Regions from separate parts of the Arthrobacter sp. K4-10C genome, predicted to be linked through region 1. Evidence: riboswitches for the same ligand, from Rfam matches in the RefSeq annotation. Region 1 holds a riboswitch; the other holds the start of a gene.
What was found. Region 1 has a riboswitch for thiamine pyrophosphate ahead of thiD (bifunctional hydroxymethylpyrimidine kinase/phosphomethylpyrimidine kinase). Riboswitches for the same ligand answer to the same signal wherever they lie in the genome.

Region 2: another riboswitch for thiamine pyrophosphate. It lies ahead of thiC (phosphomethylpyrimidine synthase ThiC); the one in region 1 lies ahead of thiD (bifunctional hydroxymethylpyrimidine kinase/phosphomethylpyrimidine kinase).

The regions. Positions count from the first base shown of each region.
Region 1 covers NZ_JBNHFI010000015.1:22,314-26,519, reverse strand. Annotated here, with positions in the region: gene AC5RUU_RS18405 (Rne/Rng family ribonuclease) at 1-2,036, shown strand, start outside; TPP riboswitch at 2,194-2,291, shown strand; gene thiD (bifunctional hydroxymethylpyrimidine kinase/phosphomethylpyrimidine kinase) at 2,299-3,834, shown strand; gene rplU (50S ribosomal protein L21) at 4,107-4,206, shown strand, end outside.
Region 2 covers NZ_JBNHFI010000009.1:17,666-21,871, reverse strand. Annotated here, with positions in the region: gene AC5RUU_RS13565 (alpha/beta hydrolase) at 1-518, shown strand, start outside; gene thiC (phosphomethylpyrimidine synthase ThiC) at 589-2,424, opposite strand; TPP riboswitch at 2,419-2,526, opposite strand; gene AC5RUU_RS13555 (amidohydrolase family protein) at 2,605-3,687, shown strand; gene AC5RUU_RS13550 (VOC family protein) at 3,794-4,206, shown strand, end outside.

The sequences.
Region 1 (4,206 bases):
ACTCGCTGATCGGCAACGTCTACCTGGGCAAGGTCCAGAACGTCCTGCCTTCCATGGAGGCAGCCTTCGTTGACATCGGGCGCGGCCGTAACGCCGTTCTGTACGCAGGCGAGGTGAACTGGGAGGCCGTCAACCTCGAGGGCAAGCAGCGCCGTATCGAAAACGCCCTCAAGTCAGGCGACACCGTCCTGGTCCAGGTGACCAAGGACCCCGTCGGGCACAAGGGCGCACGCCTCACCAGCCAGATCTCGCTGCCCGGACGCTACCTTGTGTACGTGCCTGGCGGTTCCATGACGGGCATCTCCCGCAAGCTGCCCGACGTCGAACGCAACCGCCTCAAGCGCATCCTCAAGGACCGCCTCCCTGAGCAGGCTGGGGTCATCGTCCGCACAGCCGCGGAGGGAGCGTCCGAGGAAGAGCTGACGCACGACATCAATCGGCTGCGCGCGCAGTGGGAAGGCATCGAAAGCCAGTCCACCTCCACCAAGGTCCTGGCACCCGAACTGCTGTACGGCGAGCCGGACCTCACCATCAAGGTGGTGCGTGACGTCTTCAACGAGGACTTCTCCAAGCTGATCGTGTCCGGTGAAGAAGCCTGGGACACCATTGAGGCCTACGTCACCTACGTTGCCCCGGACTTGGTGGGCCGCCTTGAGAAGTGGACCAAGGACCAGGACATCTTTGCGGCATGGCGGATCGATGAGCAGATCCACAAGGCCCTGGAACGCAAGGTGTTCCTGCCCTCCGGCGGTTCTCTGGTGATCGACCGCACCGAGGCCATGACCGTGGTGGACGTCAACACCGGCAAGTTCACGGGCAGCGGCGGCAACCTTGAGGAAACCGTCACCAAGAACAACCTTGAAGCAGCCGAGGAAGTGGTGCGCCAGCTCCGCCTCCGCGATATCGGCGGCATTATCGTCATCGACTTCATCGACATGGTGCTGGAATCCAACCGGGACCTGGTCCTGCGCCGCCTGGTGGAATGCCTGGGCCGCGACCGCACCAAGCACCAGGTTGCCGAAGTCACGTCGCTGGGCCTGGTCCAGATGACCCGCAAGCGCATGGGCACGGGGCTCCTTGAGGTGTTCGGGGAGCAGTGCGAAGCGTGCGCCGGCCGCGGTGTGGTGACCCACGACGACCCCGTGGAGCATCGCCGCGCGAACATCGTTGCCGCCGAGCACCACGTGCAGCGTTCCGACATTCGGCCCGACGTCCGCGCCGAAGGGCACCGTAATGAGGGACAGCGGACCGACAGCAGCCAGCCGAACGGCAGGCCGGACCGCAAACGGCGGCGCGGACGCGGTGGCCAGCAGCCTGAAGCTGCCCCGGCTGCGGCGGTGCATGTCCATACCGTCCATCCGGATCCGGCCGATGCCGAGCGGCACGCGAAGGCGGAAGCCACCAGGCTGGCCCTTGCCAACATCGCTGCCGCGGCGCATGCGGCGCACCTGCACGATGACGAGGTGGCGGCGGCCAAACAGGCGCAGTCAGTCCAGCCCGAAACGCCGGCCGCAGAAGACAAGCACGACGCCGGCGCGGCGCCCCGGCCGGCGGCTGTCCTGACCTTCGGCGGCGAGAAGGTTGTCCTGCCGTTCGTGGAGCATGCCGAAGAACAGCAGCCGCAGCCGGCCCTCACCCTGGACCGGCTCGCTGAAGCTTTCGCCCACCTTGGTGAACCGGCACCTGCTGGTGAAACGCCGGCGGAAGAACATGAAACCAAGGTTTCCGAGGCCGGGCCGGTCAACGCCGAACAGCCGCCTGCACCCGCAGCAGAGGAAAAGGACTGGTCTGACCACACTGTGGACCAGACCCGCCAGCGCCGGCCGCGGCGCAACCGCAGCGCCAGCCGTGCCCAGGGTGCCGCCAATGAAACCACTGTGCAGCACCATGAGAACGCGCCTGCGGCCAGCACCGGGCACACACATGCTGCCAAGGCGCCGGAACCCGCGGCCTCCGCAGACCGCAAGGATGGGACTGCCAAACCCGCCGAGGCGCCCATCATCCTGGGCGTCGGGGTTCCCGCCTCCGAGCTGTAACCCTTGGCGGGTGCGCCGGGAGCCCCACCTTTCGACCAGTCCCCGTTTGGTGGACTTCTCCCCTCTGAAGTACCGGGGGAAAAGTCCACCAAACGGGGACTTTTCGCGCAATGCCCGCTTCACCTTTGAGGCGCCCGAAGCAAAACGGCTAGGCTGGGGGACTGACACGGGGTGCCGCGCGAAGGGCCGGCTGAGATCCAGACCCGTTGAACCTGTCCGGCTAGTACCGGCGAAGGGATGTCTCTTGTCTTCGACTCTTGTTTTGCCCCCAGTAGATCTCCAGGCCGGCACTCTTGAAACCGCTACCGTGCCGCCCGGGACCGGCAGGGACGTGCCGCGTGTCCTGTCCATCGCCGGCTCGGACCCGTCGGGGGGTGCAGGTATCCAGGCGGATCTGAAAAGCATCGCCGCTCACGGCGGGTACGGTATGGCCGCCATCACCGCCCTTACCGCACAGAACACCCACGGTGTGGCTGCGGTCCATGTGCCGCCGGTGTCCTTCCTGGCGGCCCAGCTGGATGCCATCAGCGACGACATCAGCATCGACGCCGTCAAGATCGGCATGCTGGGCGACGCCGGGGTGATCGCCGCCGTACGGACATGGCTGGAAAACGTACGCCCCGCCGTCGTGGTCCTCGACCCGGTGATGGTGGCCACCAGCGGTGACCGGCTGCTGCAAGAATCCGCCGAGGCGGCGCTTCGCGAACTCCTGCCGCTCGCGCACCTCATCACCCCCAACCTCGCCGAACTGGCCATCCTCGTAGGGGAGGAACAGCAGGACACCTGGGCCGGAGCCCTGGCACAGGGCAGGAAACTTGCCGCGGCCACCGGTGCCACGGTCCTGGTGAAAGGCGGCCATCTGGCGGGTGCGGACTGCCCGGACGCGCTGGTGAATACCGGCGGGCTGCTGGGCGCCGAGGTCGTGGAGGTGCCGGGGGAGCGGGTGGCAACCCGGAACAGCCACGGAACCGGCTGTTCGCTGTCCTCCGCAATGGCCACTGTCCAGGCGCGGCTGGGGGACTGGGAGGCGGCCCTGCGGGACGTGAAGCCCTGGCTGGTCGGTGCGCTGGAAACCGCTGGCCGCCTGGAGGTGGGAACCGGGAACGGGCCCGTCCACCATTTCCACCACGTGCGGCCGGTTCCGCACCAGGGGGCTTTCGCGGCCAGCCTCAGGGCTGCTGCTGAAGCGGACCTGGACGCCATTTACGGGCTGGACTTCATCCGCGGACTGGCCACGGGCAGCCTGCCCGAGAAGGAGTTTGCCTACTACCTGGCCCAGGACGCCATCTACCTCAACGGCTACTCCCGGATCCTGGCAAGGGCAAGCGCCCTTGCGCCCACCGAGGCGGAGCAGCTGTTTTGGGCCGGGTCCGCGCAGCAGTGCCTTGAAGTGGAGTCTGAGCTGCACAGGTCCTGGCTGAGCACCCGCACCGTCCGGCCCGAATTGGGTCCTGTGACAAAGTCCTACGTCGACCACCTCACGGCGGCCTCGGCGTCGGGCAGTTACGCGGTGCTGGCCGCGGCCGTCCTCCCTTGTTTCTGGCTGTACGCGGAGGTGGGCAAAAAGCTGCACGCCCAGTTCCTGGCCGCAGGTGAACCGGCCGGGCACCCCTACGCCGAGTGGCTCCGGACCTACGCCGACGAGGACTTCGCCGAGGCAACCCGCAAGGCCATCGCCTTCGTGGACGAGGCCGGCCGGAACGCGTCGGACGCTGAACGGGCCGCCATGGCCACGGCCTTCAAGCAGTCCTGCCGCCTGGAAGTGGAGTTTTTCGACGCGCCGCGGCTGCACTCCTGAGCCTCCCGGGGCGGTCCCGGCGGTATCATGGATGGTGCGCGGTACCGCCGCCCACTGTGGTGCCACTGTCCTGTGGTTGCTATCACAGTAGGCGCGCCGGAGCCAGCCTCATTTGCGGCCGAAGACGAAATTAGCGTAGTCTAGTTCTTCGGTGCTTACGCCAACACTTGGGTTATGACCCCACGGCGTTGAGGCACAGCGAGAAACCAGCCTGTTAGAGCCGGTTCCGCACGCAAATTTTGTTAGAAACGTCGAGAGAAGTGAGTTCCCAAGTGGTGTACGCGATTGTCCGCGCAGGCGGCCGCCAAGAGAAGGTTTCCGTCGGAGACTTCGTTACCCTGAACCGCGTCGCCGGTGGGGCTGGCAGCACCA
Region 2 (4,206 bases), on a different contig from region 1:
ACGTGGTGGCGCATGCCCAGGGTGCCATCGCGGCCATGATGGCCGCCGTCGAACGGCCGGACCTCGTCTATTCTCTGACACTCGTGGAACCCGCCTGCCTGTCACTGACGGCGGAACTGCCGGCCACCGCGGCCCACATTAGGCTGATGCAGCCGCTGCTCGAGGTCCGCCACCAGCTCAGCGATGACGATTTCCAGCGGGAGTTTGTGCGCCGGGTGTACGCCACTGACCTGCAGGAACCGGCCACCGCGGAGGAGAAGCGGTCCGCCAGGCGCCTCCGGCTGCAGGCGCCCTCATGGGAGGCGCCGCTGCATATCGTTCCGGGCGTCCCCACCCTGGTCCTGACCGGGGGCTGGGAACCCCTGTACGAGGAAATCGCCGGCTACCTCCGCGAAACCGGAGCCGTGCACCGCGTCTCTCCCGGAGGGCACAGGCCCCAGGACTCCGCGGACGGGGACCGGACCATCCGGTCCTTCATCAGAGACGTCAGCAGGGCCCAGCCTGCCCGCGCGTCCTGACCCGCGCAGGCCCGGGCTTCCCCTCCGCCCGGCCGGCCCCCAATAGCCAGCCGGACGAAAGGGAAGGCTTCTATGTGGAGATACTCTCGGGTAGCCGCAGCTCCGGCAGGTAAACCCTGCCTCCCGAGGCCATGAATTCCTGGCTCTTCTCCCGCATGCCGCTTGCCATGTCCGCCAGGGCTGCCTGCGCTTCCGCGGAGCCGTACTCATCCCGGATGTCCTGGCTGATCCGCATGGAGCAGAACTTGGGTCCGCACATGGAGCAGAAATGGGCCGTCTTGGCCGGCTCCGCGGGCAGCGTCTCGTCATGGAAAGCCTCGGCGGTCACCGGGTCCAGCGACAGGGCGAACTGGTCCCGCCAGCGGAACTCGAAGCGGGCCTTTGACAGTGCGTCATCCCGTTCGTGAGCGCCGGGGTGGCCCTTGGCCAGGTCTGCGGCGTGCGCTGCAATCTTGTAGGTAATGACTCCCGTCTTGACGTCGTCCTTGTTGGGCAGGCCCAGGTGTTCCTTTGGAGTCACGTAGCAGAGCATCGCCGTGCCGTACCGGGCGATCTCCGTGGCGCCGATGGCTGATGTGATGTGGTCATAGCCGGGCGCTACGTCGGTAACCAGGGGACCCAGGGTGTAGAACGGGGCGCCCTTGCACAACTCCTGCTGGCGCTCGACGTTTTCCCGGACCAGGTGGAAGGGAATGTGCCCCGGCCCCTCCACCATTACCTGGACGTCGTGTTCCCAGGCGCGCTGCGTCAGTTCCGCGAGCGTGTCCAGTTCCGCGAATTGCGCGGCGTCGTTGGCGTCCGCCGTTGCTCCGGGCCGCAGGCCGTCTCCCAGCGAAAACGCCACGTCGTACCTGGCGAAGATCTCACACAGCTCGTCGAAGTGCGTGTAGAGGAAGTTCTCCTGGTGGTGCGCCAGGCACCAGCCGGCCATGATTGATCCGCCCCGGGAGACGATGCCGGTGACCCGGTTGGCAGTCAACGGCACGTAACGGAGCAGGACGCCGGCATGGACGGTCATGTAGTCCACACCCTGTTCGCACTGCTCGATGACAGTGTCACGGAAAATTTCCCAGGTTAGCTTGTTGGCCTCGCCGTTGACCTTCTCAAGCGCCTGGTAGATGGGAACCGTACCGATCGGCACAGGGGAGTTGCGGATGATCCATTCCCGCGTTGTGTGGATATCGTCACCGGTGGAGAGGTCCATGACGGTGTCCGCGCCCCACTGCGTGGCCCATTGCAGTTTGTCCACTTCTTCGGCTATGGAGCTGGTCACGGCGGAGTTGCCGATGTTGGCGTTGATCTTCACCAGGAATGCCTTGCCGATGATCATCGGCTCCGACTCCGGGTGGTTGATGTTGCTGGGGATGATGGCGCGGCCGGCGGCCAGTTCGCTGCGGACCAGCTCCACATCGCAGTTCTCTCGCAGGGCCACAAAGCGCATCTCGGGGGTGATGATGCCCTGCCTGGCATAGTGCATCTGGGTCACGGTCCGGCCTTCGACGGCGCGGCGGGGCACCGGCTGCGCACCCCTCCACTCAGCGGAGGCTGCACCGCGGCGCACAGCCGAGCGGCCGTCGTCGAGCAGGTTCCGGCCCCTGCCGCTGTACGCTTCCGTATCTTCCCGCGCCGCGATCCATGCGGAGCGGAAGGGAGGCAGGCCCATCACCGGATCGCTGCCCGGGCCGGCGGTCCGGTAGGTACGGAAGGGCTCGTTGACTTCCCCATTGGGTGACGGTTCCAGGGAAATCTCCGTCACCGGAACCCGGATTCCGTTAGCCGTGTCTTCTATGAAGGCCAACGAATGCGACGCCAAAGATTGGGTAACAGGTTCCGCGGGCTTCTCACCAGGCAGGGCTGTCCCTGGCTGGTTTCGGGTAGGGCTCAGCTGTTCATTTGGTGTACTCAAGGAATACTCACTTCCTTCGCCGGCATTACCCGGACAGGTTCGACGGTCGCAGGCTGCATCAGCCCGATCTCAGCCCCTGCAGGGGCACCCGTGTGGTCAGGAACGAAGCTACCACAGCCGCTCCGGAAGCCCTTGTCATATTGGCAGTGCTAGCCTGACTGGCGACGAAAAGGGTGCCGGATGCCGAAGATCATCGAATTCAGCGGGCCAGTGCTGACTGCACCGGACAGCGAACACCGGGGCCTGTGGTCAGTGGACGGGAAACTCACGTTCGCCCGCCCGCAGCAGGCACCGGACCGCGTGCTGGACGGCTGGGTGCTGCCGGGCCTGGTGGATGCCCACTGCCACATCGGGCTCGGGCCCGGCGGGCCGGTGGATGCTCCAACCGCGGCCGCCCAGGCCCGGGCAGACCTGGCGGCGGGCACGTTGCTGGTGCGCGATGCCGGTTCACCGGCAGATACCCGGTGGATGCAGGGAGGCCGGGACTTTCCGGTGCTGATCAGGGCCGGACGCCACGTTGCCCGCACCCGCCGATACCTTCGCGGCTTCGCGGACGAGGTGGAGCCGGAGAACCTCGTGGAGGCCGTGCGCAAACAGGCACGCGACGGAGACGGTTGGGTGAAGCTCGTGGGGGACTGGATCGACCGCCGGGCCGGGGACCTGGCACCCTCGTTTCCCGCCGCCGTCGTCCGGGATGCTGTGCAGGCCGCGCACGACGAAGGCTCCCGGGTGACCGCCCACTGCTTCGCGGAAGACACCCTGGACCAGATGCTGGACGCCGGCATTGACTGCATTGAGCATGCCACCGGGCTCCTGCCCCGGCACCTTCCCCGCTTCGCGGAGCAGGGCGTGCCCATCGTCCCCACCCTGGTGAACATCGCCACGTTTCCCGACATTGCCGCCCAGGCGCAGCCAAAGTTTCCGCGCTATGCAGCGCACATGCTTGCCCTGTGGGAGCGTCACCTGGAACGGGTAGGTGAGGCCTACGACGCCGGCGTACGGATTTTCGCCGGCACGGACGCCGGAAGCGTCATCCGCCACGGACGGATCGCCGACGAGATCTTCGCCTTGCATTCCGCCGGGCTTCCCATGCCCGCAGCGCTGGACGCAGCCTGCTGGTCCGCACGGGAGTGGCTCGGAGCGGACGGCCTGCAGGAAGGTGCGCGGGCCGACGTCGTCATCTGCAGGGACGATCCGCGTGTCCGGCCGGCCGCAATCCGGAAGCTGGCCCACGTGGTGCTGGGAGGCCGCGTCATCGCCTGAAGAGTTTGCAGGAATTCAAAGGTGCTTGGAATAAATTGAAGCTTCAAGTAATTTTAACTGTGACAGGCCGTCTTATCCGCACGGCCTCCAGCACAGGGAGCGTTCAATGACTGCAGAAGCCACCAGCCAGGATCTTCTTCCCGCCGACCTCGCCATGGGCACCGTGATGCTCAAGGTCGGCGACATGAAGGTCATGACCGATTACTACCAGCGTGCCCTCGGCCTTGAGGTTGTTGCGGAGCAGGACGGCGGGCTCTACCTCGGCCGCCTGCAGAAGCCGCTGGTCCACCTGGCGCCCGCGCCCGGGCTGAATCTTCCGGGCAGGGGAGAGGCCGGCCTCTTCCATACCGCGCTGCTCTTCGAGGACCAGGCTTCCCTCGCCGCCACCATTGCCACCGCCGCCCGGTTCAATCCGCACTCCTTCACCGGCAGCGCGGACCACCTTGTCAGCGAGGCCTTCTATTTCAATGACCCTGAAGGGAACGGCATTGAGCTGTACTGGGACAGGCCGCGCAGCAA